4 regions of the Vibrio sp. 2132-1 genome follow, and region 3 is predicted to be linked to each of the others. Evidence: predicted binding sites of a transcription regulator. Region 3 holds the regulator's gene; each other region holds the start of a gene.
The links. The regulator PurR, encoded in region 3, represses purine synthesis genes. The targets are predictions, from matches to a motif close to TNANGNAAACGTTTNCNTNA.
Positions count from the first base shown of each region.

Region 1: a site for PurR is predicted at 2,295-2,314, ahead of purE (5-(carboxyamino)imidazole ribonucleotide mutase). Genes of this name have one in related genera too.
Region 2: a site for PurR is predicted at 1,980-1,999, ahead of glyA (serine hydroxymethyltransferase). Genes of this name have one in related genera too.
Region 4: a site for PurR is predicted at 2,126-2,145, ahead of R8N47_RS13440 (formate--tetrahydrofolate ligase). Genes of this name have one in related genera too.

Region 1 covers NZ_JAWPON010000018.1:1,181-5,399, forward strand. The annotation lists gene aroE (shikimate dehydrogenase) at 1-561, opposite strand, end outside; gene hemF (oxygen-dependent coproporphyrinogen oxidase) at 663-1,580, opposite strand; gene R8N47_RS18540 (L-threonylcarbamoyladenylate synthase) at 1,628-2,185, opposite strand; gene purE (5-(carboxyamino)imidazole ribonucleotide mutase) at 2,385-2,870, shown strand; gene R8N47_RS18550 (5-(carboxyamino)imidazole ribonucleotide synthase) at 2,875-4,008, shown strand; gene R8N47_RS18555 (type I DNA topoisomerase) at 4,074-4,219, opposite strand, start outside.
Region 2 covers NZ_JAWPON010000012.1:20,239-24,457, forward strand. The annotation lists gene lipA (lipoyl synthase) at 1-267, shown strand, start outside; gene glyA (serine hydroxymethyltransferase) at 673-1,923, opposite strand; gene R8N47_RS14630 (YitT family protein) at 2,271-2,873, shown strand; gene R8N47_RS14635 (winged helix-turn-helix domain-containing protein) at 2,964-4,219, shown strand, end outside.
Region 3 covers NZ_JAWPON010000013.1:80,596-84,814, reverse strand. The annotation lists gene R8N47_RS15740 (TVP38/TMEM64 family protein) at 1-42, opposite strand, end outside; gene R8N47_RS15735 (TfoX/Sxy family DNA transformation protein) at 157-747, opposite strand; cyclic di-GMP riboswitch class I at 864-953, opposite strand; gene purR (HTH-type transcriptional repressor PurR) at 1,241-2,245, opposite strand; gene torD (molecular chaperone TorD) at 2,714-3,361, opposite strand; gene torR (two-component system response regulator TorR) at 3,628-4,219, shown strand, end outside.
Region 4 covers NZ_JAWPON010000010.1:181,662-185,880, forward strand. The annotation lists gene R8N47_RS13430 (CreA family protein) at 1-437, shown strand, start outside; gene R8N47_RS13435 (inosine/guanosine kinase) at 671-1,975, shown strand; gene R8N47_RS13440 (formate--tetrahydrofolate ligase) at 2,212-3,960, shown strand.

The DNA.
Region 1 (4,219 bases), on a different contig from region 3:
GACATCATACTCTTCATCAATACTTGCCATCTCTTTGGCGAGGATAGGACCGTGAGAGACAAACAGCTCTGCAAGCTCCTGTGCTTTACTAAAGGTACGGTTGGTAATGGTTAAAGAGGTCGGCTTTTGATCAAGTAGTGGCTTAATAACACCACGAGCGGCACCACCAGCGCCAATAATTAGGATTCGCGCGCCTTCCAATACAACCTGATGCTGAAGCAGATCTTGCACTAAACCTGCACCATCAGTGTTGTCACCGATGATTTCACCATCGTCTAACTTCTTGAGGGTATTTACCGCGCCTGCTAACTGAGCCCGTTCTGTCAATCGACTAGCAAATTGATAAGCATCTTCTTTAAATGGCATAGTGATGTTGCACCCCTTGCCACCTTCAGCAAAAAACACCTTCGCCGCGTCAATAAAACCATCAACAGGTGCACTTTCTGCGGTATACACCAAAGATTGATTAGTTTGACGAGCAAACAAGGTGTGAATGAATGGCGACTTACTGTGTCCGATAGGATTACCAAACACGGCATAGCGATCGATTTGCTGGGTCATTTCCTTACCTTTGTTCCTTACTTAGATATAGAGAAAACAGGGCCACCTGATTACAGATGACCCTATCACTATCTATCTATATAGAAAAGGAGATTCCGTGCTTACCACTCTCGGGCCGTTAGGTATCGCTCGTAAAGTTCAGCTTCTGGCGATCCCGCTTCTGGCTCGTAGCAGTACTCCCAGCGAGCGAGCGGCGGCATTGACATCAGAATCGACTCAGTACGCCCACCACTTTGTAAACCAAATAAGGTGCCACGGTCATACACTAAGTTGAACTCTACGTAACGGCCGCGACGATATAGTTGGAATTCACGCTCACGCTCACCATACTTGATCTCTTTACGACGAGAAACGATCGGCAAGTAAGCCTGGCAATAGCCTTCACCCACTGCTTTGATGTAAGCAAAACACTTATCAAATTCCCACTGGTTTAGATCATCAAAGAACAAACCGCCAACACCGCGAGTTTCATTACGATGTGGTAGGAAGAAGTATTTGTCACACCATGCTTTATGCTCTTGGTAAACATCGTCACCAAATGGCGCACAAAGCAGTTTTGCAGTGTCGTGCCATGATTGGCAATCTTCTTCAAATGGATAGAACGGCGTTAGGTCAAAACCACCACCAAACCACCAAATTGGGTCTTCGCCATCTTTTTCTGCAATAAAGAAGCGGACATTGGCGTGTGAAGTCGGTACGTAAGGGTTTTTAGGGTGAATAACCAAAGAAACACCCATCGCTTCAAAACGACGACCCGCTAGCTCTGGGCGATGCGCTGTCGCAGATGCTGGCATTTCTTTCCCTTCCACATGCGAGAAGTTCACGCCTCCCTGCTCGAAAACAAGGCCATCACGCAAAACACGTGAGCGACCACCGCCACCCAGACGCTCTCCTTTTTCACGTTGCCATGCATCTTCGACAAAGACGGCCTTTCCATCTTCTTGTTCTAACTGCTGACAAATGGAGTCCTGAAGTGACATCAAGAACTGCTTTACGGCGTGCTTATCGATCGCTGACATACGTTATTACCTATTACGTGAAACCTAATGATGGCTGGCTAGCAGGGTTAACCCTGTCTTAATATTTGTGAAGTTTTGGCGTCACGAATCTCGCTGGGTTTATCACGACCGCTGGTCTCGCCACGAAGAATGGCGACCAGCTTATCACCCAACTGTTCTTCGACTTCTTCCGTGGTCATACACGGTGGTAAGCCGGAAAGATTCGCGCTGGTAGAGGTTAACGGCTTTCCGAATGCATTACACATTTTTTGCACCAAAGGATGATCAGTCACACGAACCGCAATTGAATCAAACTGCCCTGAAACCCAGTTGGATACTTTATCGCTCGCTGGCATGATCCAAGTGTATGGGCCTGGCCAAGTGGCATGAACAGTCTGTAATTGTTCTTCAGTCAACTGAGATTCATCAATATAAGGCAAGAGCTGATCGTAACTTGCAGCGATGAGAATCAGCCCTTTTTCTACCGGACGCTGCTTGAGCTCTAATAGCTTTTGAATTGCTTCTGGGTTATCTGGATCACATCCGACACCAAAAACCCCTTCTGTTGGATAGGCAATCACTTCGCCTTGCTTGAGTGCGTTGAGCACTTGTTCAAAGTTATCCACCGATTACTTCCTATTTGTTTGACTGTGTTGTTTTCACTAAGTGTACAAATATTCATTCTCAGACACTAAAGCAATTTTTTTATAAAATGTATCAATAGCGCCAACAACAAGACGCAAACGTTTGCTTGAGATAAAAATCCCCGTATAATGCGCACAAATTTATAGCTCACCTAATTTTTGCAGCTTAAAGGAGTTTGAGATGAAAGTCGGTATCATCATGGGTTCTAAATCCGATTGGCCAACCATGAAACTAGCAGCGGACATGCTAGATCAATTTGGCGTGCCTTACGAAACAAAAGTCGTGTCAGCACACCGAACTCCTCAATTACTGGCTGACTACGCCAGTGGCGCAAAAGAACGCGGCATCAAAGTTATCATCGCAGGCGCAGGTGGTGCAGCCCACCTACCTGGTATGGCGGCGGCGTTTACTAGTTTGCCAGTGCTTGGGGTTCCCGTTCAGTCTCGTGCACTGAAAGGTATGGATTCACTGCTTTCTATTGTACAGATGCCAAAGGGAATTGCGGTTGGTACATTGGCGATTGGCGAAGCGGGCGCAGCAAACGCCGGTATCCTAGCTGCGCAAATCCTAGGCACTCATGATGAAAACATCATGGCGAAGGTAGAAGCATTCCGTAATGAGCAAACGGAAACAGTTCTCGCAAATGCAAACCCTGCAGAGGATTAATCAGATGCATGTACTGGTTCTTGGTGCGGGTCAGTTGGCTCGTATGATGTCTCTGGCTGGTGCGCCACTGAATATTCAAATTTCAGCTTACGATGTCAGCAGCGGTGATGTCGTTCACCCTTTAACTCAACAGGTACTTAGCCATGGCTTGGAAAATGCGATTACGCAAGTTGATGTGATTACTGCCGAGTTCGAGCATATTCCACATGACGTGCTCAAGGTTTGCGAAGCGAGCGGCAAGTTCCTACCAAGTACGCAAGCCATCAAAGCAGGTGGTGATCGCCGTATTGAAAAAGCACTGCTTGATGATGCTGGCGTGCGCAACGCGAAATACTACGTCATTGAAACTCGTGAAGACTTTGAGCGCGCAATTGAACACGTTGGTATGCCAATGGTTCTGAAAAGTGCATTGGGTGGCTACGATGGTAAAGGCCAATGGCGCTTAAAAGAAGCTTCTCAAGTCGACGACATTTGGACTGAGATGGCAGAGTGCATTGCCGCAACACCAACTCAAGCGATTGTTGCTGAGGAATTTGTCCCTTTTAACCGCGAAGTTTCACTGGTTGGTGCTCGCGGTAAAGATGGCAGCGTTGAAGTGTACCCTCTGGCAGAGAACGTCCACACCAATGGTGTATTGAGCCTTTCTACTGCGATTGATGCACCAGAGTTGCAAGAGCAAGCAAAACAGATGTTCACGGCCGTTGCCAACAGCTTGAATTACGTTGGTGTGCTAACGCTGGAGTTCTTCGATGTTGACGGTACTTTGCTAGTCAATGAAATCGCACCACGCGTACACAACTCTGGTCATTGGACTCAACAGGGTGCAGAAACCTGTCAATTTGAGAATCATCTACGCGCCGTGTGCGGCATGCCTTTGGGTAGCACGAAGTTGGTTCGTGAAACCTCGATGATTAATATTCTTGGTGAAGACACACTACCAGAAGCATTGCTAGCGATGGATGGTTGCCACATTCATTGGTACGGCAAAGAAAAACGTGCGGGTCGCAAGATGGGCCACATCAACGTATGTGGTGACTACACTGGCGAACTTAATCGTAAACTTTGTGCATTAGCAGACGTATTGGATGAACAGGCTTTCCCTGCCGTACATGAATTTGCCAAGCAGTGGCAAGCATAGAAAAGCAGCGGAATAAATAGCAAAAGGGTCGCACGATGCGACCCTTTTTAATTCCTTTGATATATTTACCCTTGCTGGGTGTGCTGACACTTACGATTAGCACATTGCAATTTCACACCACTGGCTAGTTTCTTCTCCACCAACAGAGTAAAACCACACTCTTCGCATCGCCCCTTGACCGGAGCAAGGTTCACAGCAAATTTGCATTTAG
Region 2 (4,219 bases), on a different contig from region 3:
TTGATGATGGGTCTTGGTGAAACCAAAGAAGAAATCATCGAAGTACTGAAAGATCTACGCGCACACGGCGTAACGATGCTGACTCTAGGCCAGTATTTAGCGCCAAGCCGTCACCACTTGCCAGTAGAACGTTACGTTCCACCATCAGAGTTTGACGAGCTAAAAGAAGTTGCACTAGAACTTGGCTTCACGCATGCAGCGTGTGGTCCATTTGTTCGCTCTTCTTACCATGCCGATATGCAAGCTCAAGGTATCGAGATTAAATAAGCTCTCGCTTGTTTTGAAGAGAAAAGGTTGGCTCAGTGCCAACCTTTTTTGTATCTGACAAATGATGATAAAAAGCCATTCTACCACTGTCATTCTGAACAGCGAGGAACGAGCGTGATTCAGAATCAGTTTTCAGAATACTGATGATTTTTAGGGAAACTCTGAGTAAAAGAGTGTGCCTCAACAAGATTCCTGATCTCGCCTAGGCTCGTCGGAATGACGTGGTTTGGATATATTGAAAAGGGACAGTGTTGGTAGCCATCCCCTTATCACACTCTCTCGCTATATCTCATTCCAAACGCCAGACAAACAAAAAGGCCCTCAAATGAGGACCTTTCATCAATCAAATAATCAAACCGAATCGCAGAAATAGAACGAGTTCGCCTGAGTTATTTTCAAAAAATGTTAGGCGTAAACTGGTAGACGCTTACAAATTTCTAGCACTTTCTGTTTTGTCGCTTCGATAACTTCTTCGTTGCCGATGTTATCTAGAACGTCACACATCCAGTTTGCTAGCTCTTTTGCATCTTCTTCAGTGAAGCCACGGCGAGTGATCGCTGGCGTACCTACACGAATACCAGACGTTACGAATGGGCTGCGTGGGTCATTTGGTACTGAGTTCTTGTTTACAGTGATGTTTGCTGCACCTAGTGCCGCGTCTGCGTCTTTACCAGTGATATCTTTGTCGATTAGGTCAACAAGGAACAAGTGGTTTTCTGTACCGTTAGATACGATTTTGTAGCCACGTTCTTGGAACTGACCAACCATTGCTTTTGCGTTTTTCACTACGCGAGCTTGATAAGCTTTGAACTCTGGCTCCATCGCTTCTTTGAACGCTACTGCTTTACCAGCTATAACGTGCATTAGAGGGCCACCTTGACCACCAGGGAACACTGCTGAGTTCAGTTTCTTGTACATATCTTCGCCAGCATTTGACAAGATAAGACCACCGCGAGGACCTGCTAGTGTTTTGTGCGTCGTTGTTGTTACCACGTGAGCATGCGGTACTGGTGTTGGGTATTCACCGGCGGCGATAAGACCCGCTACGTGCGCCATATCAACAAATAAGTAAGCACCTGCTTTGTCAGCGATTTCACGCATGCGTTTCCAATCAACGATTTGCGAGTAAGCAGAGAAACCACCGATGATCATCTTAGGTTTGTGTTCAAGTGCTAGCTGTTCCATCTCGTCGTAGTTGATTTGACCAGCTTCATCGATACCGTAAGGGATAACGTTGTAGTGCTTACCCGAGAAGTTTACTGGTGAACCGTGAGTTAGGTGACCACCGTGTGCTAGGCTCATGCCTAAAACTGTATCGCCAGGGTTAAGAAGCGCCATGTAAACTGCGCTGTTTGCTTGAGAACCTGAGTGAGGCTGTACGTTAGCGTACTCACAACCAAATAGTTGGCATGCACGCTCAATTGCTAGTGCTTCAGCTTTATCTACGTACTCACAACCGCCGTAGTAACGCTTACCTGGGTAGCCTTCAGCGTATTTGTTCGTTAGCTGAGAACCTTGCGCTTCCATTACACGTGGGCTTGTGTAGTTTTCAGAAGCGATAAGTTCAATGTGTTCTTCCTGGCGAAGAGTTTCTTCCTGGATAGCTGCGAACAGTTCCGCATCGTAATCTGCGATGTTCATATCACGCTTAAGCATCTGTATCTCCTGACTCAGATTAGTACTGAAAGTTGCAAAAAAACTGTTGAATGACCCGACGCAAACGTTTTCGTCACCCTAATGGCGCGCATTCTACATAATTTGATTTAGGTCATAAAGAGAAATTTACAATTTTTCTCATGCAGTTTTTTCATGATGACAAGCAATGTTTACCATGCCAGCATTGCAATCGCATAACGACAATCTATTGCCTGTCAAATTTGTGCTTTACACCCTGTAAAACAGCAATTACATAGGTTTACCGTAAATTTTACCCTCTAGCTACCGAAAAGATCATCTTTTTACTACTATGCACGCCTTATTTATCACTAATGACTGCAACATTGATGGAAAAACACTCATTAAAAGAAGACTGGATAGCGATTCTCACGGGTACCTTTTTAGTAGCTCAAGGCGTTTTCTTTCTCCAATCCGCTAACCTTCTAACGGGAGGCACGACTGGATTGGCTCTGCTTATTAGCCAATTTACACCTTTTACCTTTGGTGTGCTGTACTTTTTAGCAAACAGTCCTTTTTACTTACTAGCATGGAAACGCTTCGGCCGTCATTTCGCCATTAATAGTGCCATTTCTGGCGCGTTGGTTTCTATCTTTGCCGATCATCTTTATTTGCTAATCTCGCTCGAATCGGTAAATGAAGTTTATTGCGCCGTCGCAGGCGGGCTTTTAATGGGGCTCGGTATGCTGATCCTATTCCGACATCGCTCCAGCTTGGGTGGCTTTAACGTGCTGTGTTTGTTTATCCAAGACAAATTTGGCATTTCAGTTGGCAAAAGCCAAATGGCAATCGATGCATGTATCCTGTTTGCTTCATTCTTCTTTGTCACACCAGAAGTGATTGGCCTTTCAATTTTGGGGGCGTTTGCACTCAATCTCGTGTTAGCGATGAACCACAAACCGCACCGCTATTCCGTGACCTACGGTTCATAAATTTTTGATAATGATTGAAGCGCGATTTATAAGATTTCGCGCTCCAATCGCTATATAATACTTCGCGATTTCCAAATAGATCGGTACGGTATGCGCGACTTTCTGCAACAAGCTAAACAGACTCACAGTTATATTGCGATTGGAGAGCTGATCTATAACCCGAAGACACAGACCCTTCATCAAGATGTTATCGCGATTGATCTTGAACCTCGCACCATTGAATTATTAGAACTGCTGTTAACAAGCGTTGGCCACCCACTCTCTGCTGACACCATTATTGAAACCATTTGGCAGAGCAAGTTCATCTCTAAGAATGTGCTCACGAACCGCATTAGCACCTTACGTGCCCTGCTACAGCAGTACTTACCCGAATACGATGCCGCTAAGCTTTTAGTCACTTACCCCCGCAAAGGCTACTTTCTTAACCCTGCCAATATTCGTTTGGTGCCACCAGCGAAAAGCCATCGACGCGTTATCCCAACTCAGGTTGCGAGGAATAAGAACTTCAAGCTGATTTTTGCTTATAGCTTGTGTGCCATACTTGCAGTTTGTAGCGTGACGCTCGCAAGCTTGTTATGGCAACGCCAAGAAATCTCAACACAACAAACACGTCATCAACTACTGATTCCCAAAGTCGAGCTACTACTCAACCGTGTCGATTCAATCGGCTCTCAGGCGCGAAAATACCGCATACTGGTCAAAGCCATCTTGCTGCAACAACAAGTCGAATATCCATACACCGACATCGCCAACCAAGATGCTCCCAGTTACTTTCTTGATCCTATCGGTCATACGCCATATTTCCCTGGCGCACGAAACATGCAGACCAGCGACTACGAGCTCAATATCGAGTTAAAAGACGGCGCAAAACAGGGCATCTTGAAAGCGCAGATGAACCTTATTTATCCTGCGACGGGCAAGCTGGCGTTTCGCAATGAGTACACACTGCGTTTATCTTCCTTACAATCGGATATTTTCCAAATGCACTCGGATGTCGCGCAATACTTCAATCTGCCTGCACCTTCGGCAAGTACGTGGCAGCTTTCGGGTGTTCACAAAAAAATGTTATTCGAGAATGCCTTTTCTAGCCGACCTCTCCGACAATCTGATGAGTTTGCGGCTATCACAACGGCAAGACATCTCGCCTTATACGAGCACGAACATCAAAAGCTGGAAGCGTATTTAACTCAAGTACAATCGTCGTTTGATGTTTTGCCAGATGAGCTGAGCCTCTGGTTAGGTCTATTGCATTTCAAATTAGGTAACTTAGACAGGGCAAAAGCTCTGTTAACGACACCAGATGGCGACTCACGCATCCAAAACGCACTGATTTATACCTTTGTGTC
Region 3 (4,219 bases):
AGCCGCTAGTAGGATGAGACCTAATATCAGTTTCTTATTCATAATTTTGATTCCAATTTGGGATATATGTAATAAGACAGTAGGAAAACCGAAAAAATTTCACAAAAAAACCGCAGATTAGACTGCGGTTTTACAAGATAGTTTTTAGGCCGACTTTTATTGGAGGCCGTTCATCAACTCATCTCGGCGAGCTTGAGGTACCACACTCCAATGAGTGCCGTTGATAGCCCCTTCTAGTGCCCATAGCAACTCAATGTTGACGGTTGCAGAGTGCGTATCTCTTATCGCTTTATAGGCGTTAAGCGCACCTTCCTCTTCAAGCTTCTCTACGGATTCGATGCCGGCTTTTTTTAGCATGCGCTCGGTAGCCAGTCGTAAGTTAGGCAAATCTTTCAAACGGTTAGGCTTTGTACTTGCTTGCTGTTCTTTCTCAAGCTTTGCCTTTTTCAATGATTGATTCGCTACTTCGATTAAGCGTTCGCTTGATTCCCATAAATCGCTGGAAATAGCGTAGTACTTTGTAACGACTGGAAAGCCACGTTTTTTATAAACGTAAGGCTTTAGCCCTTGTTTCTCGAAGTCAGATGAAGTTTTTTGGTCTGCTCTGATATGAAGCTGATTGTTTACCACTAGTGCAAACATTGTTTCATCAGCGAATAGTCCGAAGCCACCAAACATTGAGCGCGACTTGATATTACCAAGTGCCTCAAATAGCTTCATAGAGTCTTTGAGTATCGGTTTATCCATGTTTTGTTATCTCGGTGTAATTAATATTACGCCACCAAAAGTCAGGTCCGAGAGAGTAGCAAACATGCGTAAAAACAATGTCATTACAGAGTAAAGTCATTGCTTACACACTTGCCATCGGTAACCCCGCTACCTTCCATATCGTAATATGGTTCAGGCCGGAGGCTTTGCGTCCCACTCTTTCGAATGGTTTGCCCTGTGCGTGACACAATGAGCATACTTCTTATATTGAATTAACATCACGGTTTAGCGTTAAAAGTGTGATTTCGGTTCAATAAAAATGATAGATTGAATGCTCTATTTTGCATATGGAAAGGTGCAAATTGGCCTTTGAAAAGGAGTTCTTAATATATATTACATTTATATAAAACAGGGAGTTAACGTTAGTCAATTGTTATTAGAGTGGTGTGAAGTATTAGAGAATGCTTAATTTTTCCAAAAAAATAAGCGCCCCTGTAGAGCGCTTATTTAACACGGTTAAATACAGTGAAATTTAGTTCATTTTTTTCACAGTATTTCGAATTACAAGCTCAGGTTGCATCTCGAAAATTCGTTTTTCGTGTTCTTTATCTTTGATACGCTCAAGTAGAATTTCGAATGCATTTTTACCAACACGACGTTTAGGTTGGTGGATAGTCGTTAGCGGTGGAGAGAAGTATTCCGCAAGCTCGATGTTGTCGTAGCCGATCACTGAAATATCTTCAGGAATTTTGATCCCGTTTTGTTGCAAGCGGCTCATTAGGCCTAGAGCCATTGTGTCGTTAAAACAGAATACCGCCGTCGGGCGCTTGTCCATTGCGGTAATTTTATCTGCAACTAATACGGCCGTATCACATTCAAAGTTACCTTCAAGGATCCAGTCTTCATTTACAGCTAGGTTCGCTTCGCTCATTGCGCGACGGAAACCTGCAATGCGCTCTTGGCAAGCAAGCTTTTCAAAATGACCGCTTAGACAAGCGATATCCGTATGACCATTGTCAATCAGATGTTTGGTTGCAATGTAGCCACCTTCTTCTGAGTTATCCATGATCTTGTCTGCTTGTGAGCTCTCTGGGCCCCAATCCATGACCACTTTAGGAATGTCCGCATGACGGTCAAGCATCTCTTTTAGTTCTTCGGTTAAGTCAGAACACATCACTAGGATGCCATCAACGCGCTTTTCAGCCAGCATACGAATGTAATCGCGTTGTTTTTCGTAAATCCCGCCTGTGTTACATAAAATCAGAGTATAGCCTTGGCGGTAACAGTAGCTCTCAACGCCATCAATCACTTCTGAGAAAAATAGGTTAGTTGATTGAGTTACTAACATGCCAATCGTACGAGTTGAGTTGCATTTTAGGCTGCGTGCAACGGCACTTGGCGCGTAATTCAGCTCGTCAACGGCTTTCATTACTTTTTCTTGCGTTGCTTCTGCAACGAAACGCGTTTTATTGATAACGTGCGAAACTGTCGTAGTGGAAACGCCGGCTAAGCGAGCAACGTCTTTTATCGTGGCCATAAATGGTGTCCTGTATCGAGCTACTGAAATATGTCGTATTGGATGTACCTGATGCTCTAATGGTTTCACACCTAGCAATATAAAATTGGCGCTAAGTGTCTCGGCAGCGGTTGATCCAAGTGCGACAAAAGGGTACGTAGCAGCATCGGTCGATGAATTTTATCTTTTTTCTATCTGATGAGAAATTGCCATCAACCTGTTAAGAAAACACAAAAACCGCTATATTTCAGCGGTTTACATATAAATCATATTTAATCGTTTGCGCTCACATTTTAGCCCTATGTGAACTGACTAGCAATGTTTTCAGCAAGAGATTTGTGTATTTGAAGTCACATTTTGACTGCTAAATAACCAAGCGTCTTTGCGCTAAGTTAAGGCAAACGAATATTATACCCAAGTTACTTACAATTGGTCACTTTCAGGCATACAGGAAGCCCGATAGGCAGGCTCCCTAAAAATAGGCGGCAATTATTCACCAAGAAGGTAGGCGCTGTCTAGTTTACAAAATGCAACTAATAGTTTCGCGACACTCGAGTAAAATCCAAATTCGTCGAATTGTTTACATTTGTCTGAAAACTGAGGTAACCAAGACATCAATTGTTGCTGGATAAAGTCGTTTTGTTTAACGAAGGCTTCTTCCATGTGTTTTTCTTGTTCAAGCTCGTTTGAGCGGATAATCATGTTCCCGAGAAAGTCGAGCTCAACGGCTAAGTGATCCGCAGGTTCCTTTAGGTTTTCGTCTACTTGAACGCCAAATTCAGCCATCAACTTTTCCATTTCCTCAGCTGGCTTGTCATTCAGTAAACCTGATTCACCAATGTACATGGATGCGTAAGGAAGAGCGCCGTATTTTTCTGTCTTCAAAAACAGTTCACAAAAGTCAGCTGCAAGCTCTAGTTGTGCATCTTCACGATCTTGTAACCGATTCAGCGCATCAACTAGGCTATCAACGGCTGGTTTTAGCGACTCATTTTCACCTAAACCTGCGAGAAAACTGCGAATTTCAACACTGTGATAGGCTTCCAATTCTTTCTCTGTTAGTTCTTTTGCGAACAAGCTCGAAAACCACCAGTAAATTTCAGCGCGTTTTTCATTAAAAGCTTTCACTTCTTGCATTTTGGGCTCCTGAATGATGCTTCAAGTCATGCATCACAAAGTCAATTAGGGATATCCCCTAAGTGTAATCAATTAAAATGAATAGCAGTAACTATAATTGTTATGTTTTATGGTCAAAAATGACCGTTTATTAATAGCAATGGGCAAGCTTGTTTTGAATCAATAAAAACGCTAAATCTTGCGTTTTAATGTATCTATGACTAGAAATGTTACTAGTTATGAATAGAATACGTCTTGGATAATAAGAAGACAGAAAAGTGGTGTAAATGAGCTATCACGTATTAGTCGTAGAAGATGATGTTGTAACTCGTAGTAAGCTTGCGGGATATTTCCAAAATGAGGGCTACCAAGTCAGCGAAGCAGAGAGTGGCGCAGAAATGCGTGAAGTTTTGCAAGCGGGCGATGTAGACCTGATCATGCTGGATATTAACCTGCCTGGTGAAGACGGCCTGATGCTTACTCGTGAGTTACGTAGCCAATCGGATATTGGTATCATATTAGTAACAGGACGCACGGATAGCATTGATAAAATCGTAGGCCTAGAAATGGGTGCTGACGATTATGTGACAAAACCTTTTGAACTGAGAGAGCTGTTAGTTCGCGTTAAAAACTTGCTGTGGCGTATTTCAGCAGCGCGCAGTGGCAGCTCGAAAGCGAATGAAACCAGTGAAGAGCACATTGTGCGCTTTGGGGAGTGGACATTCGACATTCAACGTCGCGCACTTAGCCGCAACGGTGAGCCAGTAAAACTAACTAAAGCAGAGTATGAACTTTTGGTGGCATTATCGTCTTATCCTAACCAGGTGTTAAGTCGTGAGCGTATTTTGAACATGATCAGCCATCGAGTGGATGCGCCGA
Region 4 (4,219 bases), on a different contig from region 3:
CTACTCTAGTTGGTTGTTCAGATAACGATGTTGCTGACGTGGGGCTCGGGTGGTTTACTTTGAAAGACATCAAAGTCGGTGAGTTGAAAGACGAGGTAGTAACAGGTGTCACATGTCACATCGCCTCTATCGAAGCGGATTTCAGCTTAGCAGATCCAAGTGATAGCTCAATATCATGTCGTCAGACTGGCGAAATCACACCGGAAATGATTGCAAAAATAGATAAGAGTAAGTCCGGTGAAATTGTATTTAAGAAGTCAAAAAGCATTTTCTTCAAAACAATGAAGGTTCGCCGTATTTATGATGCCGATAACCAAACCTTACTCTACTTGTCTTATACAACAAAAGAGACCGATGGTAGTTTTAAGCATAGCCTTTCGACAGTCCCACTTTGGGGTACCAAGGCTTACGTTGAGCCAACTGAAGTGAAAAAGTAACGCGGGTAAATTTAGTTAGCGCGGAGCAGGCTCTTTCCGGGCGCTGCTGAGCAACAAGTTTAAAAAACAACCCATTGCAATACGACAAGCGTCATAAATTGCAGCTGCTTTGGTTGCTATTTACTCAGCTCGCTGATTTTTTCAGCGAGCAGACTTCTTTGTAATAAATCGCCACGATTTTCATTTTTTTGTGATACAATCCCGCCTCTTTTTTTTCTCACTCAAGAACAAGCATGAAGTTTCCTGGTCAGCGTAAATCTAAACACTACTTCCCAACTCACGCTCGAGATCCATTAGTAAACCAAATCCGACAGGCACCTAAGCTATATCGCCCAACTATTGTTGGTGTCGGTCAAACCATTGTAGATATCGAAGCACGTGTAGATGACGCGTTTTTAGAGAAATACAACCTGAGTAAAGGACATTCGCTCGTTCTTGAAGAAAGCAAAGCAGATGCTCTTTACGAAGAACTGGTTGAGCAAGGCCTGATCACACACCAATACCCAGGTGACACGATTGGCAATACTCTTCACAACTACTCAGTTTTAGCCGATAGCAAATCCGTTTTGCTCGGTGTGATGTCTAAGAACATTCAAGTCGGTTCTTTTGCTTACCGCTACCTTTGCCGTACGTCTTCACGCATGAACCTTAACCATTTACAAACGGTAGATGGCCCTATTGGTCGCTGCTACACCCTAATTTCTCAAGACGGTGAGCGTACATTTGCTATCAACGAAGGTCATATGAATCAACTACTTCCGGAAAGCATTCCTGAAGAGATCTTTGAGAAAGCATCAGCCCTGGTTGTTTCTTCTTACCTAATGCGTGGTAAAGAAGAAGATCCAATGCCTAAAGCGGTACAAAGAGCGATCGACTTTGCTAAGAAGCACGATGTCCCTGTTGTACTTACGTTAGGGACGAAGTACGTTATCGAAGGTAACGCACAGTGGTGGCAAGAATACATTCGCGAAAACATTTCTGTTGTCGCTATGAATGAAGAAGAAGGTGCGGCGCTAACAGGTGAAACAGAGCCGCTAGCAGCTGCTGATAAAGCACTTGAGTGGGTTGATCTCGTACTGTGTACGGCAGGACCAAATGGTCTGTACATGGCTGGTTACACCGACGAGAAAGTAAAACGAGAAACCACACACGACATCCTTGAAAGCTCCCTCGAAGCCTTTAACCAGTACGAGTTTAGTCGTGCGATGCGTAAAGAAGACTGTCAAAACCCAATGAAGGTCTACTCTCACATCGGCCCTTACCTTGGTGGACCATTAGAGATTAAGAACACTAATGGTGCAGGTGATGCAGCCCTTTCAGCCTTACTGCATGACATGGCAGCAAACTCTTTCCACCAAAAAGAAGTGCCTAACTCAGAAAAGCACGAAGTACGATGCTTAACCTACTCCTCTCTTTCTCAGATTTGTAAATACGCAAACCGAGTAAGCTATGAAGTGTTGACGCAGCACTCTCCTCGCCTATCGCGAGCGCTTCCTGAACGAGAAGATAGCTTAGAAGAGACTTATTGGGATCGTTAAAACGACAGCTTTAAAGCTAAAAATATATCAAGGTCACCATTTGGTGGCCTTTTTGTTTTTATCTAACACTATAACGAGTAGATTTCGTTAGTATGTCGCACAATACGAAGCAGTAAACTCTTTACAAGCCTAACCGAAACAGTACCATCACCAAGCAGACCTTTGCCTCACAATAATACTCGTTATAACTCAGGTAGTTTTTCAACGCTACCCGTGTGCCACTTTGGGGATTCTCCATGCAGTCAGATATCGAAATTTGCCGAAACACACCACTTTTTTCTATTGATGTTATCGCGGAAAAAGTAGGACTATTGCCCGAAGAGTATGACACTCACGGGAAGCACAAAGCCAAAGTCCACACAAAATGTTTGGAACGACTCAAAGCAAATGATGACGGTAAACTTGTACTCGTCACTGCGATCACGCCGACTCCTCTTGGCGAAGGAAAAACCGTTACGACGATAGGACTGGCGCAAGGTTTAGCAAAGCTTAATCAATCTGTTATTGCATGTATAAGGCAACCTTCGATGGGACCCGTCTTCGGTATTAAAGGTGGCGCAGCGGGCGGTGGTTATTCTCAAGTAGCTCCAATGGAAGAGTTAAACTTACACCTTACTGGTGACATTCACGCAGTGACAGCGGCGCACAACCTTGCTTCAGCCGCTCTTGACGCTCGCTTGTTCCATGAGCAACGCGAGGGTTATGATGCCTTTGAATCACGCACCGGGTTAAGAGCACTTAAAATCGACACGGCCAGTATTACTTGGAAACGAGTGATGGACCATAATGATCGTGCACTACGTAAAGTCAAAATTGGCCTCAATGATGCAGGAAAAACCATCAATGGTTTCGAGCGTGACGAAGGGTTCGATATTTCAGCTGCTTCCGAGTTAATGGCTATCATTGCACTAGCCAAAGATTTAAAAGATTTACGTCAACGTATCGGGAAAATTGTCGTAGCGTACGATTTGAACGGAAACCCCGTCACTACGGAAGATCTACAAGTTGCAGGAGCAATGGCAGTAACACTAAAAGAGGCGATTGCACCAACACTGATGCAAACTCTAGAAGGTGTTCCTACGTTGATCCATGCAGGTCCATTTGCAAACATCGCCCATGGAAATTCATCCATTATCGCGGACGATATTGCGCTAAAACTGTCAGGTTACACGGTAACTGAAGCCGGTTTTGGTTCGGATATGGGATTTGAGAAAGCGTGTAACATTAAAGCTGCTGCCGCCAACAAAGCCCCAGACTGTGTAGTGATCGTAGCAACATTACGCGGCCTCAAAGCGAATTCCGGACACTACGATTTACGGCCAGGTATGGCTATTCCAGATTCCATTTTTAATCCGGACCAAGCAGCATTGGAGGCTGGGTTTGAAAATTTAAAATGGCACATAAATAACGTTCATAAATACGGTTTACCTGCTGTCGTTGCCATTAACCAGTTTCCACAAGATTGTGTGAAAGAGCTTAAAGCTCTTGAAGATCTAATTCACCAATTTAATCCCGAAGTTAAAGTAGCCATCAGCACCGCTTTTTCGCAAGGCGGACAAGGCGCAACGGAACTAGCTCAACATGTTATTGATGCGTGTAACACGCCTGTAGAGTTTTGTCCGTTATACAACAAAGAGCAATCATTACTCGAAAAGCTCATGGCAGTATGTGAAGCGGGCTATGGAGCAACCAATATAGAAATGACTCCTATCGCGACTGAACAGCTCAAACATTTTGAGCAATTAGGCTTTAACAACTTAGCGGTTTGCATCGCGAAGACACCACTATCGATAACCACAGACTCCGCAGTCAAAGGCGCACCAACTGGTTTTACCGTCCCAATCCGCGAGCTGCGCTTGTGTGCGGGCGCAGGATTCGTTTATGCATTATCTGCTACCGTGATGACGATGCCAGGCTTACCTGATAAACCCGCATTTATGAATTTAGATCTTGATGATGAAGGAAATATCGTCGGTCTCTCTTAGTGCAGTGATAACGTATCGCTATCAGTGAAGTGAGCATATTCATTGAGTGAGTGGTCTACTTACCTATCCACTCACTCTCAACAACTGTGAAAAGAGTTATCTCAGGCCTTCTACTCTTGAATCGTTGATACAAAGCTCTCCTGCCTTACATCAACGCGCCTGTTTTACACCTTTAGAGTTAAGACGCTAACCCTAAGCCTTGTTTAGCCATAGTTATTAAGCTAGAAAACCCTATTTATCTTCTTGTTTTGTCGCCACT